Linked DNA regions of Caldivirga maquilingensis IC-167. The main gene of each other region encodes a partner of the protein of the gene in region 2 in a complex. Links are inferred from orthologs where the notes say so. Each region holds a gene or a part of one and is shown on either strand. Other genes may lie near its edges.

What was found. The genes of interacting proteins can lie anywhere in the genome.
Region 1: CMAQ_RS01625 (region 2) and CMAQ_RS06990 share a complex: the UniProt entries of both Methanocaldococcus jannaschii proteins name them as parts of the 50S ribosomal subunit. The link is inferred for Caldivirga maquilingensis IC-167 from one-to-one orthologs.
Region 3: CMAQ_RS01625 (region 2) and CMAQ_RS09925 share a complex: the UniProt entries of both Methanocaldococcus jannaschii proteins name them as parts of the 50S ribosomal subunit. The link is inferred for Caldivirga maquilingensis IC-167 from one-to-one orthologs.

Annotation. Positions count from the first base shown.
Region 1 is NC_009954.1:1,432,564-1,440,509, reverse strand. What follows is about bases 3,436-6,329. They hold CMAQ_RS06990 (50S ribosomal protein L44e), read right to left. Parts: upstream 5,078-6,329; coding sequence 4,793-5,077; downstream 3,436-4,792. Other genes in these bases: CMAQ_RS06975 (hypothetical protein), read right to left, coding at 6,210-6,329; CMAQ_RS06980 (translation initiation factor IF-2 subunit alpha), read right to left, coding at 5,346-6,179; CMAQ_RS06985 (RNA-protein complex protein Nop10), read right to left, coding at 5,104-5,319; CMAQ_RS06995 (hypothetical protein), read right to left, coding at 4,284-4,781; CMAQ_RS07000 (sulfatase family protein), read right to left, coding at 3,436-4,238. In the rest of the region: CMAQ_RS07015 (MFS transporter), read left to right, coding at 13-1,164; CMAQ_RS07005 (cystathionine gamma-synthase family protein), read right to left, coding at 1,605-2,762; more of CMAQ_RS07000, read right to left, coding at 2,829-3,435; more of CMAQ_RS06975, read right to left, coding at 6,330-6,698; CMAQ_RS10720 (hypothetical protein), read right to left, coding at 7,021-7,170; CMAQ_RS06970 (succinate dehydrogenase/fumarate reductase transmembrane subunit), read right to left, coding at 7,226-7,576; CMAQ_RS06965 (succinate dehydrogenase/fumarate reductase transmembrane subunit), read right to left, coding at 7,582-7,946. UniProt on the Methanocaldococcus jannaschii protein: Binds to the 23S rRNA.
Region 2 is NC_009954.1:349,847-357,748, reverse strand. The notes cover bases 1,857-4,706. They hold CMAQ_RS01625 (50S ribosomal protein L3), read left to right. Parts: upstream 1,857-2,684; coding sequence 2,685-3,728; downstream 3,729-4,706. Other genes in these bases: CMAQ_RS01615 (50S ribosomal protein L23), read left to right, coding at 4,569-4,706; rpl4p (50S ribosomal protein L4), read left to right, coding at 3,730-4,566; CMAQ_RS01630 (DEAD/DEAH box helicase), read right to left, coding at 1,857-2,527. In the rest of the region: CMAQ_RS01635 (AMMECR1 domain-containing protein), read right to left, coding at 1-127; more of CMAQ_RS01630, read right to left, coding at 257-1,856; more of CMAQ_RS01615, read left to right, coding at 4,707-4,829; CMAQ_RS01610 (ROK family protein), read right to left, coding at 4,821-5,819; CMAQ_RS01605 (MFS transporter), read left to right, coding at 6,034-7,203; CMAQ_RS01600 (nucleoside-triphosphatase), read right to left, coding at 7,200-7,721; CMAQ_RS01595 (50S ribosomal protein L24e), read left to right, coding at 7,888-7,902. UniProt on the Methanocaldococcus jannaschii protein: One of the primary rRNA binding proteins, it binds directly near the 3'-end of the 23S rRNA, where it nucleates assembly of the 50S subunit.
Region 3 is NC_009954.1:2,001,947-2,009,888, forward strand. What follows is about bases 1,618-4,507. They hold CMAQ_RS09925 (50S ribosomal protein L22), read left to right. Parts: upstream 1,618-2,728; coding sequence 2,729-3,286; downstream 3,287-4,507. Other genes in these bases: CMAQ_RS09915 (50S ribosomal protein L1), read right to left, coding at 1,618-1,952; CMAQ_RS09920 (trimeric intracellular cation channel family protein), read right to left, coding at 1,996-2,625; CMAQ_RS09930 (30S ribosomal protein S7), read right to left, coding at 3,436-4,110; CMAQ_RS09935 (metallophosphoesterase family protein), read left to right, coding at 4,225-4,507. Also shown: CMAQ_RS09900 (PadR family transcriptional regulator), read left to right, coding at 1-248; CMAQ_RS09905 (30S ribosomal protein S19e), read right to left, coding at 229-684; CMAQ_RS09910 (YbhB/YbcL family Raf kinase inhibitor-like protein), read right to left, coding at 787-1,251; more of CMAQ_RS09915, read right to left, coding at 1,302-1,617; more of CMAQ_RS09935, read left to right, coding at 4,508-5,190; CMAQ_RS09940 (AAA family ATPase), read right to left, coding at 5,350-6,420; CMAQ_RS09945 (hypothetical protein), read right to left, coding at 6,586-7,620; CMAQ_RS09950 (sulfocyanin-like copper-binding protein), read right to left, coding at 7,626-7,942. UniProt on the Methanocaldococcus jannaschii protein: This protein binds specifically to 23S rRNA. It makes multiple contacts with different domains of the 23S rRNA in the assembled 50S subunit and ribosome.

The DNA.
Region 1 (7,946 bases), 1.1 Mb from region 2 along the record:
AGGCATGAAATTATGGGTATTAGGAGTATCCTACTGGTACTTAGTGTCCTTGTACCATTCCTCATGAGTGCCTTCTGCATCTTCTCAGTGGTTTACCTATTTCCTGAAATATCATTATCAATACACGTTACTGTTACCGCACTTACCTTGATGGTTACATTATCGTTTATTGGTGGCGCTATTGGTGGTGTGGTTTTCGGTATGATTGCTGATGCATACGGTAGGCGTATTGGGCTTATGACATCAGTAATATTATTCTCACTGATGACATTACTAGCGGGCTTTGCCAGGACGCTGTGGGAATTTTACGTGGCGTGGTTCCTAGTGGGATTCGGGGTTAATCCTGAAAATGGTATAACTTATGCCGTTATTGCTGAGAATTGGAGGGGCGGTAGGGGTTTAATTGGTGGTTTAACCCAAGGCCTCTACTTCATTGGCATCATGCTTGATGCACTAGTATACAGCATCATACATGAATGGAACCTAGTACTAATAGTTACTGGTGCTGTAAGTTTACTCTCATCACTACCATGGTTAATAATCATGCCTGAAACAGTATCAAGGGTTGGCCTTAGGAGGATTAATTATAGTGAGGTTCTTAAGGATAGGTTCATGTGGTTAACAATACTGGGTATTGTTATTGTAGCCTCAGCATTCATGCTCACAGTGCCCCTGGTTAGCCTGGCTCCAACTTACCTGAAGCAGATAGGTATCAGTAACCTAAACCTATGGCTACTGGTGCTACCGGTAATAGGTGCATTGGCCTACACTTTAGCTGGCTATTTATCAGACCTCTATGGTAGAGTTAGGGTTCTAGTGGCGTTAAGCATTATTGCTCTTGCATCATCAGTGGCATTATTAGTTACCGCTGATTTAGGTCTCTTGGATTACATGATACCGTCAATAGCCTTAACCTACGTCTCATCATCAGTATTCTCATACCTAGGAGTATTAATGAGTGAACTCTACCCAGTTAACATTAGGGCCACTGCATCAAACCTAGTATTCACACTGGGTAGGGTATTAGGTGGTATTGGACCACCCTTAATAGCATTCACCTTTGCATCAAACCTAGGGCTTGGGTTAGGGGTGGTAATGCTCATAAGCGCATTCCTGTCACTGGTATCTGCAGTAATACTTGGCATAAAGTTCTCATTAAGATAAGCATAAGCACTTAATTGCATTATTCATTAACATGGTCATTACCACTTAGCAATATGCCTCAATGGGTTAAATGCTCATTAACTAACTATGCCGTAACCCTATGGTTAAATATAATGCGGTGATTATTAGTGGCTATAATAGTTCTATTGCAGTTAATTACCCTGCTAGGTATGGCTCAGATTCTTTTAATTGAAGGAAAATAATGTAGGCAACTTGAATACGAAATACTCATTAACGCATGCACACTGCTCTATCAGTAATCACTCATTAGTAGCAGCTTAAGTGTGGGGAAGTTTAGCGTAAATGGTGCGGGGGGTGGGATTTGAACCCACGCAGGCCTACGCCAACGGGACCTGAACCCGCCCCCTTTGACCATGCTCGGGCACCCCCGCCTTTGCCTTGTTCGCTTCATTGTTTTTAAGCTTTTTCTTAATTAACCATTACGGTATCTGCCTAAGTGCGTTGTCTAGGTCATTTATTATATCCTCCACGTCCTCTAACCCCACTGATAATCTGAGTAGGCTTTCATCAATACCTAACTTAGCCTTATACTCCTCTGGTATTGGTTGGGCTGCACTGGTTATTGGGTACATTATCAGTGACTCTGGTCCACCGAAGCTTGGGGCTGGTTTAATGATTTTCAGTGAATTAAGGAACACACGAACCCCCTCCTTATCCCCCTTCACCTTGAATGACACTATTCCACCGTATAACCCATTGAACATTCTTGAGGCTAACTCATGATATGGGCTTGACTTTAACCCAGGGTAGTAAACCTCCTTAATCTTAGAGTGATTGCTTAAGTAATCAGCAATGATCATTGCGTTCTCACAATGCTTCCTAACCCTTAGGCTCATTGTCTTAACACCCCTTAAAGCTAGGTAAGCATCAAGGGGCTGTATTATCGTACCCAGCCTCCTCCTCCACTGCCACATTTCCTCAATCACATTGGCTTCACCGGCCACTATGGCTCCTGCTAGGACGTCATTGTGTCCTGAAATATACTTAGTGGCACTGTGAATCACTATGCCTACTCCATGTTCAATTGGCCTATAGAGTATTGGTGTAGCCATGGTGTTGTCAACTATTAGTAATGAATCATTATCCTTAGATACCTTAACCAGGTAGTCCACATCAATAACCCTTAGCATTGGGTTAGTTAAGGTCTCAATCAATATGATTGAATTGGGGTTGGATTTAATGGCCTCAGCTAAATCCTCAGTCTCAGGCATGGTGATTATGGTTCTTACGTTGAACTTATCCATGTTTATGGCTAAGCCCAGGGTGGTTCCATATATTTCAGCTGGGAGGATTAGCCTTGAGCCTGACTTAAGAATGCTTATTAAGGCTGTGGAGACTGCAGCCATACCGTTATTAGTGGCTAACGCATCAACACCCTTCTCAAGCTTAGCCAATACATGTTCAAGGTACCTGACGGTTGGGTTCTCCTCCCTGGAGTACTTTAGGTCAAAGCCCCTATCAGATGGGTTAGCCTCAATGATTTGCCTGAAGGGTGTTGATAAGTATATTGGCGGTATTACTGATCCATACTCATCCACGTGATCATGCCCGTGAATTGAATCAGTTGCATTACCCATTACTCAACCCTTAAGGGGCTTTTATAAAAATACTACACCCAGGGACTGGGTCATTAATGCCTTAACTCAAGCCTTACCAGTCCCCCCTAATTCATACCTAGCCTGTATCTGCCTCACTGGCCTACTCCTATTCATGAACCATAACGCTAGTTTACTCATCATTTCATTAACCTTATCAGGCATTTCACTAGCCAAGTTAACCCTCTCCCTTGGGTCCTTTACTAGGTTATATAATTCGTGCCTACCATCAGGCCTATAGATTAGGCTCCATTCACCATCCCTAATACACCTATCAGCAGCCTCATGGTAACCCATTATTGCGTAAGCCCTATGCCCCCTTGATGAACCATTAAGTAAATCCGCGAAGCTCCTACCGGCAAGTGGGTATGTGTATGTTTCAGGTAGGTTAAGTAAACCAAGTATTGTTGGTAAGACATCTGGGAATTGAACAATGGCATCAGTAACAATGTGCCTACCATTAGGTAGCCTAACCATGAATGGTACCTTTAGTAGTTCACTGTAAAGTCTATCACCACCCTTAAGGAACTTCCCATGATCAGCCAGTGGGTGGCCGTGATCAGCTAGGAGTATTACTATGGATTGTTCAAGGAGTCCTAGATCCCTTAATGCATTATAGAATTCACCAAAGTAGTAGTCAACGTACGCGACTTCACCGGCGTAAAGACCCCTAATGTAGTTAACCTGCTCATTGGTATACCACTTAGCTGCATCACCACCCATGGGTAGTATTAATTTAGGTCCCTTGTAACCTGGGTCAGTGTACTTATCGAACCTTGACGGCGGGATCCATGGTTCATGTGGGTCGAAACTATCAATCCAAAGCATGAACCTTGAATACTTCCTGTAAGCATCCTTAACCCAATTAATCGCAGTCCTAAAAACCCTAGCCGCAAACCAATCACCCTCATCCCTCCAATCATCTATATTGGCTAGGAATTGGGCAACAAGCTCAACATAAGCCCTTGAACCAGCGTAATTACTGTAATAATCCTTAGTAACATAATCATCAACACGCCTATTAACCGGAGGCGGTATACCGTATGTATCATACTCCTGACCCCTAATGAAGAACCATGTGTCAAAGCCCTTAGTGTAATTCATGCCTGGCTTAAATAAGTGGTAGGTGTCTGATACTAGGCCAGTGAAGTAGCCTAAACCCCTCAGTAGTTCGGGCATTGTGTATGAGTCGGGGTGCATTGGTGACCATGGGTGGTATGGTAGCGTGAATTGCCCAGTCAATAATTCCTCCCTAACAGGTATTGTCGGTAACCCTGATGGGTAAGCATTAGTGAATACGATGCCTTCTGAAGCCAACTTATCCAAGTTAGGCGTATCCGGTGGTGGGACATTATCAAAAACCCTGGGCCAACCATATAGGCTCCTATAGAAGCCGACGTGATCCTGCCTAAGACTATCTAAAACAATCACAATTATGTTTAAATCAGGCTTACTCATTAGGTGATTAGGATTCAAGAATATATAAGTCTAGTCCCTAACTTATTATAGGGAAATCAGTATTAGGAATAATACCAGTGAAACACCCACTGATATAGAGTATTGTATTAACGTTGACCTTATGAAGTTGGCCGGTAATTGAATCCTACTTAACTTGCTTATAATCAGTACAGTTGCTAGTAATGTTCCGTCAACCATCGGGAATACTGTAAGTATCATTAGGTAGAACATTTGGACGATTGATTGAAGCGGGTGGATTAGGCCTAATTCACCGACACCAATCATGTTGTATGACATCCAACCAATACCGGCGTAGGGTATGTAGGCTATTATTAAGGCTATTAACCCATCAATGAACCTTATTAGGAATGGTAATGATGCAGCTGCCTCAGCTTCATTACTAAGCATTGTTAAGTAACTACTGGGCAGTACCAGTGAGTAACCAAGCATGTATGAGCCCACTAATGCGAGTATTATTGATAGTAGAAGGTAGAGTCTAATGGATCCATACCACCTGAGTATAATTAACCTCTGCTGTGACATATAAAGGGCCCTTAACGAGTCTCCACTAACTCAACCTTCCTAAGCCTGCCAATGGTTCTATGCGTCACGTAGCCGCATTGCCTGCAGGTTAACTTAAGGGTAACTTTCTTAGTGACCTTATAGAATGTCTTCTGCTTAGGCTTCCTTGATGAACCGTAGCCAAGTAGCTTCCTCTCATACCTCCTCTGACCCTCTGAGAGAGTCCTCCTCTTACCTGTGGTGTACTGGGTGACTGTGTGTTCAGTGTATGTCCTGCATCTTGGGCAGTAGGTCCTAATTACCCTGGGTATCTTCATGCTAATAGGTGATTCAGTAAACTATTTTAAACTTTTCCGGGTCCTAATGATTCAAGGATCCTCCTCCTAGTCTCCTCACTGACGTTTAATTGACCTAGAGCCACCTTAAGCATAAGCCTATACCTCCACATTCTATCATCAGGCGAGTACCTGGGTGGGTGGGGGTTTGTTAATTGGCCTCCGCAGTAGGGGCACTTATCCTTCCTTAGGGTATACTTACCGCACCTAGTGCACTTCATCATCACTGACTTAACCATCATCACCCCCTTCACTGGCTCCTTGATACTGAGGCCTCCCCACCATTAGCCTTAGCCTCATTAACCAGTAGGTTACTTAACTTCTCGAAGGCCTCCTCAACATGCTTCGGATTGCTTCCAGTGACCTCAATCCTATACCTGGGTGGACCTATTACGTATATCTTAGCCTCAACACCAAGCTTCTTAGCCTCCTCAACAGCATTATCCAGTATCTTCCTAATGTACTCAACGCCATTAGGCCTTAGGTTTATCATCCTTAACACACCCACTATGGTTACCTTAGGCTTCTCAATCCTCTCATTAGCCACCCTTACAATCTCATCAATCAACTCCCTTCTAATACCCAGTTTAATTAATGGATCAATGTTACCCTTAGCCGCGTCCTCGAAAGCTGAATATAAGTCACCGTAATACTCCATGATGCTCCACCCGGCCTCCTCCATTAGTTTACTTAAGCTTACACCCATCTTCTGGGCTATTATCTCCATTAGCTTAATTGCCTTCAAGTTCCTCTTCCATGCATTGAACTTCCTCTCCCTCTCCTCATCCCTAACCCTCCTTAATGAGAGGTCTATTAGGCCTCTCCTTGGGTCAACCCTTATGACTTTGAAGACTGCCTTAGACCCAACCTTCAAGTAATCCCTAATGTTCCTGAACCAGGATTGAAGAACCTCATTAATGGGTACGTAGGCCTCCACTCCCCCATACTCATCAAGGGTTATGTAGGCTCCATGCTCCTCAATGCTCTTAACAGTGCCTACGACTAATTCCCCAACATCAGGGTACTGCTTCCTATAGAATCTAACCACCGGCATTTGCGTAGTCTTCTTACCGGTACTACTCATAGGCGACTCAATAATCACCTGTTTAAAAAACTAAGGGTAATGAACCATGTAGATTAAGTCAGCTTGAATAGTTGGTGCACCGTAAATTAAGTTAAAACCCCTCCTCAACCTGGGGGGTGGTAGGTGAATGAAGACTTCACTAAGCCTAGGTGGGTTACTGAGTATTAGTGATGCATTGGCGAAGAATGAGGCGCGTTCAAACCCAGTGATCTCACTCATGAATCTTGAATCATCAATATGAGGCACTATTATTAACCTACGCCTCAGAAACTCATTAATACTATTGAGTTCACTTAATGACACTATAAGCCTCACATTATTCTTAATTAGGAATGAGACTAATTCAATGTAATTATGAAGCCTCCCAACCCAACCCCTGGGAATCATCACAGCCTTAACACACTCACCCTCATTAATTAAATTACCAATGTATTGAGGTATTAATGCAACTAAGTATTCCTCCCCATTACTGCACCTAATATTGATAGGCGACTCAAAGGTTAAGTTAACGATAGCCATGGAGTCATCATTAACAATAACGGTAATAAAAGTTTCCAACATATGGGGGCGGGTTAACCGGGCGGGGCAATTTCATTAACACCACTGGTTTAATAAGTCTTTCTCCATGATTATTGAAGTGCATAAGCATGACCTTTAACTTGGGTTTCAGTAATACTTCATGGGTATGAGGCAACTTGAGTAAGTCTTCATTAATCATAATTCGTAGTCATCCCTATAAGGAGGCAGGGGATACCTCTATGTCAATGAATAAAACACTACAGTATTTGTTGTATTCCTTCTTCCCAATCTACGCTTTACTTCATAATGCATTGCCTTAAATTCAGGCATTAACCTGCTTGCCTCTGCGTTTACCTACCCGTGTCTTGAATCTAAGCCACCATTTCGCTAAAACATCCCTGTAATCTATTAGCACTATTGGCGCTAACATAACTATTAACGCCACAGCCATTTTAACATACAAGTGCACCATAGAAGCCCTAATTAACAAGTGGTAAATTAATTTTATTGAGAATTGCAGTGAAGACTTAAATCGTTGATAAAGCACCCACTAAGGCCACTGTACCAACGATTACTATGAAGACACCCACTATTATTATTACTACGTCAACTGCTATGTTCCAGTACCTCCCCTGGTGAAGTTCAAGGAGCAGTGTCCTTAAACCATTCATTGCATGGTATGTGACTGCATAGAGGAGTATGAATATTGCAATCATGTAACCTATATTCATTAACTGCTCATAGACTCCATGAGGCCCAGACCACGCAATTGACGCCTCATAGCTAGGCCACCTAAAGGCTAAGTGTATTCCAAGAACCACGACTAGTATTAGACCGGTTATGTAATGCCACTTCATTAGGGTTGACTTAGCCACCATACCCATCACCCTACGAAGGCTACATATGATGCTAAGGCTATGAAAATAACTACAACAATTATCACTAAGTACTTGTAGATCATCTGCGGCTTCTTCCTAGGTGATGGCACCATTGGGTACGTGTGCCTTTCAGGCCTAGGTAACCCTAATCCGAAGTACTGCATTAGTATTAGCCTAACACCATTGGCTCCATGAACAGCCGCCAATAGTGCTATGAGGTATTCTATTATTGTACCGACGTGCGCAATACCTACTACCCGAGGCCCCTCAATAAACCCTATGACCTTCTCCCAGGTTAATGGCGTTGGGTGACCGAAGTTTAATGCCGTTGATATAACTAGTACATGTCCTATCAGGTAAATTGCAAGTA
Region 2 (7,902 bases):
TTGACTTAAGGTGATCGGCAGTAATGGGAATCTTCTCAATATTCCTTAACCTACTCTCTATCGCATATCTGGCTAGCTTAACCAGTAATGCACCGTCAGTTAATGTTAATGGCTTGAATAAATCCATCAAGGCTACTACGTATCCCCGGGTTTAAAGTGTAATCCAATGATTAACCAGTAATATAATTGTATTATCAACCATATCAAGGATAAGTAAGGTTAAGGCTTAATGGGATTAAGTATTCAAGGCATGGCTTCAATACATGTGGTCAAGTAAGCCACCTCCACCACGCCTAGTCTTTCCCTTAACCGTGGATTCATTAAACTTAATTACCCTGCCATCCTTAACTAATTGATGAGCCTGTTCAATTATTGAACCAGCAATCTTATCCCCTATTCCACGTATCCTGGTTAAGTCACTTACATTTGCCTTAGCTAAGTCCTCAATTGACCTATAGCCTGCGGCATAGAGGGCCCTTGCCCTAACCCTACCCACTCCCTCAAGGTTAACGACCAGTTCCAGGAGTTCATCATTAACACCGTACTTCACCCTATACCTAAGCGCCCTCAACCCATTCACAACATTCCCACTTAACCCCAGTGTCCTGGCTAATTCCTGAAGTGCACCTATTAACCACTCGGCTTGGTCTGAAAGCACCCTTAAATCCCCAGGTTGGACGTCGTAAGTCTTCATAATTTGATCCTCATTACTCTCATTAATCCACTCAAGGAGCGCCATGGCTGTTTTAAACTCTGATAGGAAGTCCTCGTAATCCTCAGGGTAATTAACTAACTCATCCACATCACTGGGTTTAAGGGGTATTGAGGACCACATTGAGGCTGCTTGTTGAGCTAATTCATCAAGCTCATTCCTCCTCACCTTAACCTTAGGTATCTTAGGTGACTTAACCACAAGCATCAGTGAGTAGGCGTTTAAGTCAGCGTCACTGTTGAGGTTTCTCAAACCCATTATGAATACGTGTGCAGTATCTGGGTCAAGGTACATCCTGTTAACAACTGCACCAACCTCAGTGGCCTCTAGTTTATCCCCATTCCTTATTATGAAGCCGTAATCAACCAGTTCATCAATGATCCTACTGATCATCCTCCTCACTGAATTAGCTTGAATCATTGCTGATAATTTACCCTGAAACCCAGCGAAGGTGTTTGAAGTGAATTTAACTAATTCATCAATGGTTTCAGCGTACTGGCTTGCCACCGCTGATAGTGTGTGGAATTTAAGTGATGTAGGGTTCATGAAGTTTGACTTAACGTACTCCGGCGGGGACTTAATGTACTTATCAATGACGTAATCCACCTCATCCTTACTGGAAACAATTATTATTGCTTCACCATAGGGGTCAAGGCCTGGTCTACCTGCCCTACCAGCCATCTGCTTATACTCCATTACAGGTATTTCAATGAAGCCGTAGCCTGGTTCATAACGCCTATACTCATTCACAATAACCCTACGTGCAGGTAAATTAACCCCAGCCGCTAGGGTCGTTGTGGAGGCTAATACCCTTAATACACCCCTCCTAAACCCCTCCTCAATAACCCTCCTAACCTCTAACTCAAGGCCCGCGTGGTGGAAGGATACGCCGCATTTTATTAAGCCTGTTAATTCCTCAGCCAGTATCCTTGATGATGAAGTCTCCCTAACCTCCTCAGCTAATTTACCTGCCTCACCAGGATCAATGTACCTGACTGGGGATGAACATATATACTCAGCCAGTTTCCTAGCAATCCTCACTGCGCCTTGTCTTGATGATGAGAACACCAGTACCTGCCCACCATCATTCAACGTGTCCACTGTTAGGTTGATTAGTGAATCACCCTGCCCGCTGATCCTCTTTTCACCGTCATTAACGTACGTTACTACACCCTTATGGTAAACCCCCTCCCTTAGGCTAACTGGTCTCCAATCTGATTTAACCAGCTTAGCGTTAAGCCAATTAGCCAACTCCTCCGGGTTGCCTATTGTTGCGCTTAATCCAATGATCTGCGGGTTAAGGTTAAGCATCCTTAACTTAGCCACAATGGATTCTATTATTGGTCCCCTTTCATCATCATTAATGAAGTGTATTTCATCAATTATTAATTGCCCAACATTCCATATCCAACTCGGTTTAAGCCTGAGTAGGCTATCAAGCTTCTCGTACGTAGTTATTATTACATCATAAGAGCCTAACCACTTATCCTCACTATTATAGTCACCTGTTGAGGCAGCCACCCTAATGCCTAATTCACTGTACGTGTTGAAGTCATTAAGCTTCTCGAAGGCTAATGCCTTCAGGGGAACAGCCACCAGTGACTTCTTATCATTAACCAGTACATTATTTACAGCAGCTACTTCAGCTAGAAGCGTCTTACCTGAGGCTGTGGCTGAAACCATGAGTATGTTTTCACCATTCAGTAAACCAGCCCTAATAGCCTCCTCCTGGGGCGGGTACAGTGTCCTAATGCCCCTCTTACTTATTAGAAAATCCCTAAGCAAGCTTGGTAGCGGTAGCTCCTCAATATTCACTAAGGGGGCTGTGTCCTATTGCTTAATATTTCTTATCATTATAGGTGACTTAAAGTTTAAACCCTGAGCCTTAGGAGGGGAACTTAACTTACACTGGTCATCATCTATAAAGCTTAAAAAGGCCTCATTCATTAACCCACTGCTAAGGTGTCTTATAGTGGGGTTGAAGATTCATAGGCCTAGGAGAGGATCCATGGCCTACTACCCTAGGAAGAGGGCCAGTGACATAGTGCCTAGAATACGTAATTGGCCTGTAATTGACTTAGGTAAACCAACGCTCCTTGGATTCGTAGGATATAAGGCAGGCATGGTTCACGTTACCGTGGTGGATGATAGGAAGACGAGTCCATTCTTCGGTAAGGAACTCGTTAAGGCCGTTACAGTGGTGGAGACTCCACCACTTTACGTGGTTGGTTTAAGGGCTTACGCAATTAATCCCCTTAAGGCTGAATTAGTAAGTGTTGGTGAGGCTTGGGTTAACATCCCCAATGAGGTGAGGAAGTATATTGCGAGGAGGATACCTACACTACCTGAGAAGTTTGATACTGATAAGGCTCTTGCAGACCTACAGGGTTTACTCGACTCAGTGAGTTACATTAAGGTTATTGCAATGACCCAGCCCTACAAGGCTGGTGTGGGTAAGAAGACCCCTGAGGTTCTTGAAATACCAGTGGGTGGTGTACCAACTATTGATGAGCAGTTTAAGTATGCCTCAGGTTTATTGGGTAAGGAGGTTAAGCCCACTGACGTCTTCAAACCCGGTCAACTGGTGGATGTTATCGGGGTCACTAAGGGTAAGGGGACTCAGGGCGTGATTAAGAGGTTTGGTGTTAAGGAGTTGCCTAGGTGGCATAAGCATAGGAAGGGTTCTAGGAGGACTGGGACCGTTGGACCTAAGCCCGCTGTAATGTATACTCAACCAAGGATGGGGCAGATGGGGTTCCATAGGCGCACTGAGTATAATAAGAGGATACTTAAAATAAGTGATAATGGTTCTGAAATAACACCTAAGGGTGGGTTTAAGCACTACGGCATAGTAAGGAGTGGTTACATGCTTATTGAAGGTTCAACACCAGGTGTGGTTAAGAGGCTTATAGCCTTCAGGTACCCCATTAGGCCGCCGTTTAACTATGATCTTAAGCAGGTTCAGGCACCAAGCGTGACTTGGGTAAGCGTAATGGGTGTTAGTGGGGTGAGTTGAAGTGAGTATTGACTTATCTCCATTACTTAAGAATAAGTATGAGGTTCCAGCTAAGGCTAAGTTACTGAACCTTAACGGTGAGGCGGTTGGTGAGGTTGACTTACCTGAGCATTTCAAGACACCGATAAGACTGGACTTAATTAGGAGGGCTGTCTTAAGTGCATTAACTGCTAGGCTTCAACCAAAGGGTACTGATAAGGAGGCTGGGTTAAGGACGTCTGCGGTAAGCTTCGGTACTGGCTTAGGTATAGCCAGGGTTCCTAGGATTAAGGGTAACATGTGGCCGAGGGCTAGGATTGCGCCAAATGTGGTTAAGGGAAGGAGGGCTCACCCACCTAAAGTTGAGAAGAGGCTGTGGGAGAGGATTAATAGGAAGGAGAGGCTTCTGGCAATTAGGTCAGCCATAGCGGCCACCGCGGTTAGGGAGCTTATAATGGCGAGAGGACACTTGGTGGGGGATGTTAAGGCAATACCGCTCGTAGTGGTTAATGAATTTGAGGGAATCAGTAAGGCTGCTGACGTTAAGAATGTGTTTAAGGCCCTTGGAGTATGGAGTGATGTAGTTAAGGCCCAGGGTAATGTAAGGATTAGGGCTGGGAGGGGTAAGATGAGGGGTAGGAGGTATAAGGAGCCTAAGAGCATTCTTGTGGTTGTTTCAAGGAAGGATGCACCAGTAATTAGGGCTGTTAGGAACATGGCTGGAGTCGACGTCGTCTACGTTGATAACCTAAGCATACTACACTTAGCGCCAGGGGGTGTGCCAGGTAGGTTAACATTATGGACCCAGGGGGCTATTGAAAGATTAAGTAATGAAAAGCTCTTCACAGTGGGTGAGTGAGCATGTCTACTCAACCAATTATAACTAGGTTTGTTTTAACTGAAAAGGCCATTAGGCTAGCTGAGAAGGAGAATACATTAACCATAGTGGTGCCTAGGAGTGTTAATAAGAAGGTGATTAAGGATTACGTGGAGAAGGCCTATAAGGTTAAGGTCATTGATGTGAGGACATTAATAACAATGGAGGGGGAGAAGAAGGCTTACGTAAGGTTATCAAGCGAGAATAATGCCATTGAATTACTAACTAATTTAGGATTACTGTGATTTTTCCTGTGACTCAATGAATGGTTTAAGTGATTCAGGCACCCTTAGGGCTAATGCAGCGGCACCAATTATACCAATATCATCCCCAAAGCGTGTTCCCGTTATTTCAGGCATCCTATTAGCCACATACCTCTTAACGTACTTGTTTAACCCATTCATTATTACGTCAACGTTATTAAGGAAGATGCTGCCACCCAGTATGACTACTTCAGGGTCATAGGCATTTATGACATTAGCCACCCCAGCTGCGATTGCCTTAAGAACATAATCAATGAACTCCACTGCAAAGGGGTCCCCCCTCTTGAATCCATTAAATAAATCAGGCGTAGTGGCTTTACCCTCCTTAACCATTAACGCTAATTCACTCATCTGCCCCCTATACCTCTTCTCAAGATACCACCGCGCACTCTTAGGGATATTACCACCACCTGCAATAGCCTCCAGGTGCCCATAGCCACCGCATCCGCATTGTAAGTCGGATTCAATATCAACGACAGCGTGCCCCATTTCATGGGCATTACCATCCTTACCCACTAGGAGGTGTCCATCAACCACAACACCCATGCCTATGCCTGTGGATAAGGTTACGTAGACTACGTTATTCCTCCCAGCACCTTGACCAAACAAGTATTCACCCCAAACAGACGCCATGGCATCATTACCTATTACTATGGGTAAACCAAGCCCCCTCCTTAATGGGGCATATAGCCTAAACCGCTTAACCCTCCACCTTAAATTAGGGGCTATTAGAACATTACCAGTCTTCAAGTCAAGGGGACCTATTGAACCTATACCCACCGCTGAAATAGAGGGCAGGTATTTGCCTAAATTCTCCCTAGCCCCCTTAATTATAATATTAGCCACAGTATCCTCATCACCCTCCTGGGGCATGGGGACCTTAACCTTATCAATAATTTCACCATTTACGTTAACCACCCCTATCCTAATGAAGCTTGCACCCACATCCACACCTAAGTAATACTGAGTCATTATTTCACCTTCACCGTTAGTTAATGAGTGGGACTTTTTAAAGCATTAACCAGGATAACTTAATTATTCTTCATGTAAGCCATGAATACGTGGTGAAGCATAGGTGTATGATTAAAGGTGTGAAATATGTGCGTAAATACCGTGAATGCTAGTATCATTCTTTAATTTAATGTATAGATAGGTTTAAATATTCAATGGTTAATACGGTTTAACCGTGGATAAACTGAGATTATACGTACTAATTCAGAACCTGGCTAATGGTTTAACGCAACCATTCATGAGCTTTCTGGCGGTTGCCAGCGGGGTACCTAATATTGGCTTAGGCTTAATTTCATCAGCCAACGGCTTCTTCGCAGGGGTGACTCAGCTACCATTAAGGAAACTCAGTGAACCTGTTAAGCTACTTAAGCTATCAACTGCATCATTAATCATCCTATGGTTATTAATGGCGTTCATCTCATACACTAATCCCATACTCTACGTGGTTACTTACCTATCCATTGCCGCCACTGGTGGTGTTTCCTCATACGCATGGGCATTATTACTAGAGAGGGCAAGCAGAGGCTCTAGGGGTAGGGTTCTTGCTGAATACGGCTTCTTTGGGTCAATAGGTGGTTTACTGGCTACGTTAACCGCTGGACTAGTGGTTAGGGGTAATTACGCCTTAGCTAAGTATGTTTTCATAACAGCTGCATTACTCATTGCCAGTAACTTCACTGTGGTGATGAGGCTGGATAACGTTAAGTATGATGGAGTGAATTCAAGTAACCTTAGGCAGAGCATTAAGGGTATTGAGAATTTCCTGGGTGCAACATTCATATTCGCTGTTGTCTGGTCCTTCGCATGGCCAATATTCCCAGTGGCTCAATACTACGTATTCAGTATGACTACTGAGCAAGTCGCCATACTAAGCATAGTGGGTGGCGCATCAACGTTAATACTACAGAGGCCTGTGGGTTCACTTGTGGATAAGCATAGGAGGATAATGATGTTCCTAGGTAGATTCCTCCTTATAACGTTCCCATTAATGTACGTGTTCAGCACCAGTGTCTATCAATTATTCATAATAAACGTGGTGTCTGGGTTCACTAACTCAGTATCAAACACAGCCTACATGGCTTACCTCTTCGATAATTCAAGGGATAAGAAAAGCGCAATAACTATATATAATGCAGTCTACGGTACTGGGACACTGGTTGGTTCACTCATAGGTAGTGCATCATTATCAGCAGTTGAATTAATGGTTGGGGTTAAGGAGGCTGTGAAGTACCTCCTGTTGATTGATGCAGCCGCTAGGGCTGGAGCCGCTGTGGCTTACTTGAAGCTACCTGAGTTTAAGCCAGCCAGTAGGGGTACTTTAACGGTCTCCGCTAGGACTAATTAAGCCATATTAAGTATAGTCCTCAGGTAGTTAAGCACCTCATCAACCGCAGCATCCCTATTAACGTAGCTTAACCTAATTAAGCTACCTAGGTTTAAGTGTGAATTAACCCAGTTACTCATCTTAACGTGAATGGTTATGAGAAAGCGCCTGGAGTTAACCACGTCCTCCACTCTCCTTAGGAATGAGGGATGCTTCATCTCCATTGGACCAACCTCATCAATAACGTATAGGTCACCCTCCTGGTTAAGTAGTGTTAAGCCCCATTCAATTGAATTAACATCAACATGGTACTTACCCACCATTGGTCCCTGCACCTTATTAACATGAGCCAGCCACCTCCATTCACCATTACTAACATTAACCAGCCTAAAACCAACCCTAACACCCCCCTCCCTCTCCTCCACTGTATAGAAGCCCACAATCCTAATACCCCTCTCCTTAAGTCTACTGGTCACCTTAACAATAAGGGTAGTTTTACCAACCCCAGGTGGTCCTGTTACGAAGACACCCTGCACCACTACTTAGATACGCCTGGAAGCTTTTAAGTTAAACTTACCGTAACCCGACTCCTAATTAATGTTATGGGCCTTAATCAGCATCACTGCATGATACTTATTCACGTTAATGCCAGTAATTACATAATCAATGCGTCAAATTTAAAAGAATAGGGAATTAAGGGGGATTGTGAGGATTTACAAT
Region 3 (7,942 bases), 1.7 Mb from region 2 along the record:
AGATAGTTAAGGAGATTAAGGGTAGGTACATGATAAACGTAACCACGGTATCTGTTTACGTAGTCTTATACAAGATGGAGAGGGATGGTTTACTCGAGAGTTTTGATAAGGATGGTAAGAAGTACTATAGGGTTACTGAGGAGGGGTTGAGGGAGTATGGTGACGCCATTAAGGCCCTCGTTGATTTACTGTCTAGATTCAACTGCACCTTAAAGTGCAGTGGTGATGCTACTGGGGGAAGACCTTAACATTAATTTTAAGTTCCTTAAAGAGCTCTGAGGCTAACTTATCCATCAGTGACCTACCCTTAGGTGTGATGACTCTTCCAGCGCTAGTCCTCTCAATTAGGCCAGCGGCCTCAAGCTGATGCAGAATATTCCTAATCACAGCCCCACCCGCCTTAGCAGTCCTCTCACTCCTAGCCTTCGGCCCTATCTTAGCCCTGTAACTGAATGATGACCTAAGACTCCCCAAGCCAACTGGACCATTTAAGTAAACCCTCCTCAACACTGCAGCCGCCCTAAAATACCACCAGTCATCATTCTGAGGCGGCCTATCCTTATTCCTACCAGTCTTAACGTAAATCGCCCACTGGGGAGGCTTAACCTGAGGTACATTATCCTTAAGGTACTTGGCAATCCTCTCCACCAGCTTATCCTGCGGTACATCCTTAATGCTAACCATTCTATACACCGCTTAATGCAAACCTTTTAAAGATTTCCAACCTTAAAACACTCACTAATAATAGGGGTATTTAAGGAAATAAGCCTAAGCATCCGGTGGCCATTACCTCCTCCTACCGTACCTACCCATTACGTAGGCCTCAGCAATAACGTGACCATTCATAGCCCTCTTAACCTCACTGAGGCCTGCACCTGGCTTAAGGTTAAGCATTGAGTCTAAGGCGTAGAGCCTAAAGTAATACCTGTGGGGTGGGTGGGTTTTAGGTGGGCATGGTCCACCGTAACCAATTCTACCGAAGTCATTAACACCCTGCATACCTATACCCTGAACCTCAGGTCTCTTGGGGATATTCTCAGGGAGTTCACTTAGGCTTGGTGGAATATTGTAAAGTATCCAGTGGGTGAAGGTTCCCATGGGTGCATCAGGGTCCTCCATTATTAACACGAAGCCCTTCACGTTGGGTGGGGGGTCGAACCACCTTAAGGCTGGTGAAACATCATCCCCATCACACGTGTATTTAACCGGGATAGTGTCCTCGTTCCTAAAGGCTGGGCTCTCAATCCTCATAAGCGTAGTGTAGGTGGTTGCTTTTATTATTTAACCCATTAAGTGGTTAATCACTGGGCAGTTATGTTAACCTTAACTGGTGGACTCATTGTTAGCTTTAACTCAACCTCCTTAATCTTATCCCAACCATACTTCCTAGCCACCTCCTCAAGCACTGCTAATGCGTTTTCAGCGATCTTAGATGGATCCATATCCTCGGTACCAACCTTAACCATTATCTGGGGCTGATCCCTAAGCCTAACCCTAACACTCCTCCTATACCTATCTATAAGGGCCTTAACATCAGCATTGGGTGGGATTACGTCAGGCATCTTACCCCTAGGCCCCAGTATAGGCCCCATGGTCCTACCTATCTGAACCATTAAGTCCGGTGTAGCCAGGAAGAAGTCATACTGCTGAGCCAGCTTCCTAACACTCTTCTTATCACTGTACTTACCTAAATCATCCCTAGTTATCACTAAGTCGGCTCCAGCATCCCTAGCCGCTGTTATTGTGGCTCCACTGGCTATTACACATACCTTAGTCTGCTTACTCAATGGGTTAGGTAACGGGACTGTTACACTTATCCTGTTTTCAGGCTTCTTAACGTCAACATCCCTAAGCTTAATAATTAAGTCCACTGATTGATTAAACCTACGCCTCTTAGCCCTACTCTTAACATTCCTATAAGCCTCCTCAATAGGCCTAACGTAACTACTCATTACCAACCTAAAACAGGGTGGATTTATAAGATTTTATACTCAATTAAGCCTTAACGGCATCCTCATTAATAATCCTCCTAGGTAACTCCCACTTAAGCCTCAACGCCATGAACCTAAGGGTAATGGTGATGATCATTGATGCTAAGGCTGATGAAGCATCATTAACACCAATGAACCTAAGCAGAAAGTAAACCAGTGAACCAAGTATGGCTGCTGATGCGTAAAACTCCCTAGTCAATACAACCGGCACCTCATTAGCCAGGAGATCCCTAACCACACCACCTCCAACCGCCGTTATTGAACCCACAAGCACCACTAACAGTGGATTATGGGAAATGGAGTAGGCTAAGGAGGCACCGGAGGCTGAGAAGGCTCCTAAACCCACTGCATCAGCATACATGAGTGGCTTACCAACGTTACTGAAGACCCTGTAGAAAATGAATGTGGCCAAGCCCGCTGAAATTGCGGTAAGGGGGTATGGTAGGTATGTTAAGTTCACTGGTGGGTAAATACCAAGCATAACATCAGATATAATACCCCCACCCAGGGCAGTGGTGAACCCAAGCACAATGACTCCCAGTAAATCCATACCCTTCCTAATAGCCTTCATTGAGCCTGATATGGCGAAGGCAACTATACCCACGTAGTTGGTTACCGTGAGCGCAATGTTCATTAAAGGTAATTAACCCGGTCCTTAATCAATATTACTTCAAGATTAACCTTAACGCCTAGGGCTTAGAAATGCTTAAATATTCTTTAATGCATGGGTTTGATTAATGAGGTATTGGTCTATAAGGGATGAGGATGTGATTGATTTAGTTAAGAGGAGGTATAACGTAACCATTAGCGCTGACCAGATAGCTAAGGCTAGGGGCTTTGAGTTTAGGATTAGTTGGAAGAAGGCTATTGAAACCGCCAGGGCCATTAGGTTCCTTACAATTAAGCAGGCTGAGGACTACATGGAGAAGGTTAAGGACTTAAAGGCCCCGATACCCATTAAGGAGTTCACTAGGAAGCAGGCTCACCATAATGTTCCCTGGGATGGTTGGCCAGTGGCTAAGTGGCCTGTTAAGGTAGCTGACTCCTTCCTCCAGGTTTTAAGAAACCTTGAGAGTAATGCAAGCTACAGGGGTTTAAACATTGATAACACAGTTATAGTTCATGCATCCGCAAGCAGGGGTATGAGGATTAGGAATTACATGCCCAGGGCCCTTGGTAGGGCTACCCCATGGTTCCAGGACACGGTTAACATTGAGCTTGTGGCTGTTGAATTACCCGCTGAATTAGTTCCCAAGAAGTTCAGTTGGGCTAGGGTTCTTAAAGCCATTAAATGAATCAACCCAAAATTCAATTTAAGGAAGGGAATAGGATTAGTGAATCACCTAACCCCTTCCTCACCCTAATGAGTAAGGTTTTTAAGGCCAATGAAAAAGAATTATTAATGCAGTATTCAAGCCTGGGTGTAATTTATGGCTTATTAACCTTACCTTGCAGTTGCGGCAACCCTCTCCATTTCATCCCTCCTCCTGAGGGCGTAACTTGCTGGATCATTATTGGCTGCGGCAATTATCTCATTAGCTAAACACTCCTCTATTGGTCTTGGGTTATTGAAGGAGCATGCCCTAGCCCCCTCTGCAATCCACCTTATCGCTAAGTCAAGCCTCCTGGTTGGGCCAACATCAACTGAGACTGGGTAGGCTATACCACCGTATATGACCCTTGTAATCTCCTCCCTCGGCGCCACGTTAACCACAGCGTCAACAAATACCTGGACGGGATTCTTACCTGTGGCTACGTATATTATGTCGAAGGCCGTCTTAAGTATCTTATATGCCTTCTGCTTCTTCCCAGCATTCCTCCCAGGCTTCATGAGTTGATTCATCATTCTCTCAATTATCGGTATCATTGCCTTACCGAACTTCCTATTCTGGTACTTACCCTCAGTGTGGGGTAGTAGCATTGGTTTAAGGCACATGTACCTCCTTAGGCCTGGATCCCTAATGACCACGTCATTCACGTTCCATTTACCGAAGAGTAGAATCGGGCTACCGTCAAGGGCCTTAATATCCCTTGGACACTCCTCAATTATCTCTATGCCAGGCGCCAACTCCTCAACCCTAGTGGTCTTAGATAACTGCTGAGCCACAGTGGGGTTCATGCGTTGGGTTTTTAAAACTCCCGCGGTCATTAAATTTAATTAAATATCTTAAATTCTTAAAATAAATTGTGAAATCCATAGATAGGTTTTTAAACAAACCCTTGAAGGAGGTTTGTGAGTAAACTAAAGCTACTACTCATATCAGATCTCCATGGATCAGAGACAGCCTACAGGAAGTTAGCCAACGCTATTAAGTACTATAAGGTTGATGCAGTTGTGTTCGCAGGAGATCTGGCAGGCAAGGTCCTAGTACCCGTGATTAAGGTCGGTGACTCATACAGGATACCGTTGATTAATGAGGATAAGTTACTTAAGCCCAGTGAGGCTGAGGGTAAGATTAAGGAGTTAAGGGGTTCAGGTTACCATGTTAGGATAGTCACTGAGGAGGAGTATGAGAGGATGAGGAATGATAAGGATTACTTAAACAAAGTATTCAATGAAACCCTAACCAACGACATAGTGGAGTACCTCAACATAATTGATGAAAGGTATAGGCAGCAGGGAATTAAAATGTACATAATACCGGGTAACGATGACCCAGTTGATGTGATTAACGGCGTTAATAGTAGGCAGTGGAGTAGTATAATTCCATTCGATGAGAATACCGTTAACCTAAACAGTCATGTGCTAGTTGGCTTAGGGTACTCAAACATAACCCCATGGAGAACCCACAGGGAGTTGAGCGAAGAGGAGATGTATGAGAGGTTAAGTAAATTAATGAATAAGCTGGATAAGGGGGAGTACTCAAGGACAATATTGGTAGTTCACGTACCACCATATGGTACAGTAATAGACCAAGCACCAATGCTAACCAGCGACTTTAAGGTTGTTAGGAGGGGTGGGGAGGCTGTTCTAACCCATGTTGGTAGTACGAGCGTTAAGAGGATTATTGAGGAGTATAAACCATTAATGAGCCTGCACGGCCACATCCATGAGTCTGGTGGTGTTGATGCCATTAAGGTTGATGGAGTTAAGATACCTGTCTTCAACGCCGGCAGTGAATACCAGTATGGTGTACTCAGGGGAATTATAATAAGCATTGATGGTAGTAAGGTTAATTACATACCCGTAAGGGGTTAATTTAATCACAGTCATCAACAATGATAATGCCTGGAAGTTAATGGTAGACACATGCATTAAGACTGGGGGAATTAGATTAATCATTGAAAGATTTAGACGTGCGGGGTAGTGTTTATGCGTTAATAATCATTTATCTAAGGATCTGTGAATATTAGTGAATTAGGTGGCGACTTTGATTACTGCATACCTGATCATTGGATCCTGAATCATGTAGTAATCACCATTCTTAATTACAAAGCCCATTTTAATCAAGTTATTTAAGTTCCTAGACAGGGTAGCGTTCGTAGGCCTCCTACCAACCTTAGCTGTTACGTATCTATTCACATCAACCCACCTGGCCCTACCCAGGGTGGCTATGGCCTCCATTATATACTTGTAATACTGACTCCTATTGAATAACTCCTCAACCTCGCGCATAACCATCTTGGCACCCATCTCCTTAACCTCATAAATAGCATCAACACCCCTATCCAGGTAGAGCTTACCGAAGTAAACAAGCCAACCCACTATGCCGTCCAATTCATCCACAGCCTTGACTATGATTGAGTCATCAACGGATACATTCAATTCCTTAAACCCACGCTTGAGGAATTCAATGGACTGATCCCTAGTGAAGGGCTTAAGTTCAATACTTAGGTAGTATCTACCGTAAAGCTCCGAGGATGGGTCATCCATCCCCAGGAAGTCATGAAGGAGCCCAACCTCACTACCTGTTAGCACCAGTGTTATGTTACTAAGGTGATCGTAAGTATATGCTAGTATTGATCTAAGACCAATAGTGGAGTATCTGAGGTACTGGGCTTCATCAAAAACAAGCACAATCCTCCTACCAAGGCTGTTAAGCGCCTCGAGAATACTAGTAATAGTACCCCTAATCTCAGCCATGGAAAGTCTAACACCCACCGTACCCAGTGATAGGTTAATGCTGCTCAAGACCCCCCTAACCCTCTCACTAAGGCTCATTCTACTTAAGGCTATTCTCAACTCCTCGTATAATCTTTCACCTGGTATTTTCTTAGAAACCTCATCAAATAACTTCCTAACATCTATGAATACATAGTCAATGCCCATGGAATTTAGTACGGAAAGTATGAGACTAGACTTACCAACCCTTCTTAAACCTAAAACCAGAACAAGCCTTTCATTAATTCCCATCCTAAACCTTTCAATCTCCATCTCCCTATCAAACAATTCACTAAGCGACGTCTTGGGCTCTGTGCTGAATAACATAGTATCACCCCAGATACTAAGTATCACCCCCGGTACTTAAGCATTTAATGACTGAATTCCCAATGAATCAACAGAGCCACGAATTCAGGCTTCAAACTAGTCATGAAGACGTAAATAGGGAATTAATCTAGTAGGGGGCAGGATGGAATCGTTGCATTTTTAAGTTTACTTAATGGTTATTGTTCTCACTATCATAATTGCGAGCGGTATGTAGAATAATGGAGACGCCACGGCGCTAATAATCACTGGTACTATTGGTGATGCAGGGTTTGCCGCCTCTATTACTGATGCCGTGTATGCTAGGGCTGTAATAATGTACATTATTGGTGTTATCCAAGTACTGGTACTCACAGTCTTGTTTAACCTGTTTTGTAACGCCATTGATAATATGACTATTATGATTACTAGTATGAATAATGTCCTCACAATCATGGAGAGCAGCGTGAAGTAAACTAAGTCACCCACAGCACTTAAGAGTGCTGTGACTAGTATTAGGTAATCATTGATGGTTGGCCTATTCATTAACCTAGGTAATATTAATAAAGTTACTACCACTGTCACTGCATAATTTACGTATACGGTAATAGTCTTTAGGTTCACTATCATGTAGGCTATGGTAGCCCCGGGGCCCTTATAGGGTGATATTAAAAGCGCTACTATGGGTAATGTGGGTAAGTCTACCCAATCCCCCGGATTCAGTAGTAATGCCAGGAATAATGCCGCAATTAAGTACTTACTTATCCTATCCCTTATAGGTATTAGGGTTATTAATGCCATTAGTATGAACATTAGTGAATTCACACCCTCACTCAACACACCCACGGCATTGGCAATTGGATTATTCACATACCAGTAACCCAACTGAACCTGAGGTACTATTAACAGTAATCCGCTTATTGACCCAAAGAGAACCTCCAGATACACCACATTCATCATAGCCTCACTAAGAGTCACCATGATGGATCTACCCCAGGGATTACATGATTTAATAAACACCGATAGCGTGATTAACGGCGCCGTAAGGAGCGCCACCAGTGGGTTTACGAAGAATAAGGCGGTGGTTATTGAGGAGATGAGGGAGGCGTATATAATGCTGCATAGCCTTTCATTGGAAATCACGAATACGTATAATACGGTTACACCCAACTCCAATACTACCACTGATGCTGTTACGATTTGAGGCAGTGGTGTTGAAATCATGATGCTTATCCAAGCACAATGAACTTACCGTACATTCCTGAGGCAGCGTGACCCGGCACGAAGCAAATGTACCAGTACACGCCTGGTGTTGTGGCATTAAACTCAATAACGTAACCACTAATACTACTTGAGGATGCTGGTGTTAAGCCATTAACAAGTATTGATTGAGGCATCTGTGACCCTGGGAATGGTGGTGGATACTGGTCAGGTGTTATGGATGCTGAGTAGGGTGGCCCCTTGGATACTAAGCCAAAGCTATGCGGCAGGACACTAACATCAAGTACAGTTATCTTAACTGTAGCACCCTTGGGAACCACTATGG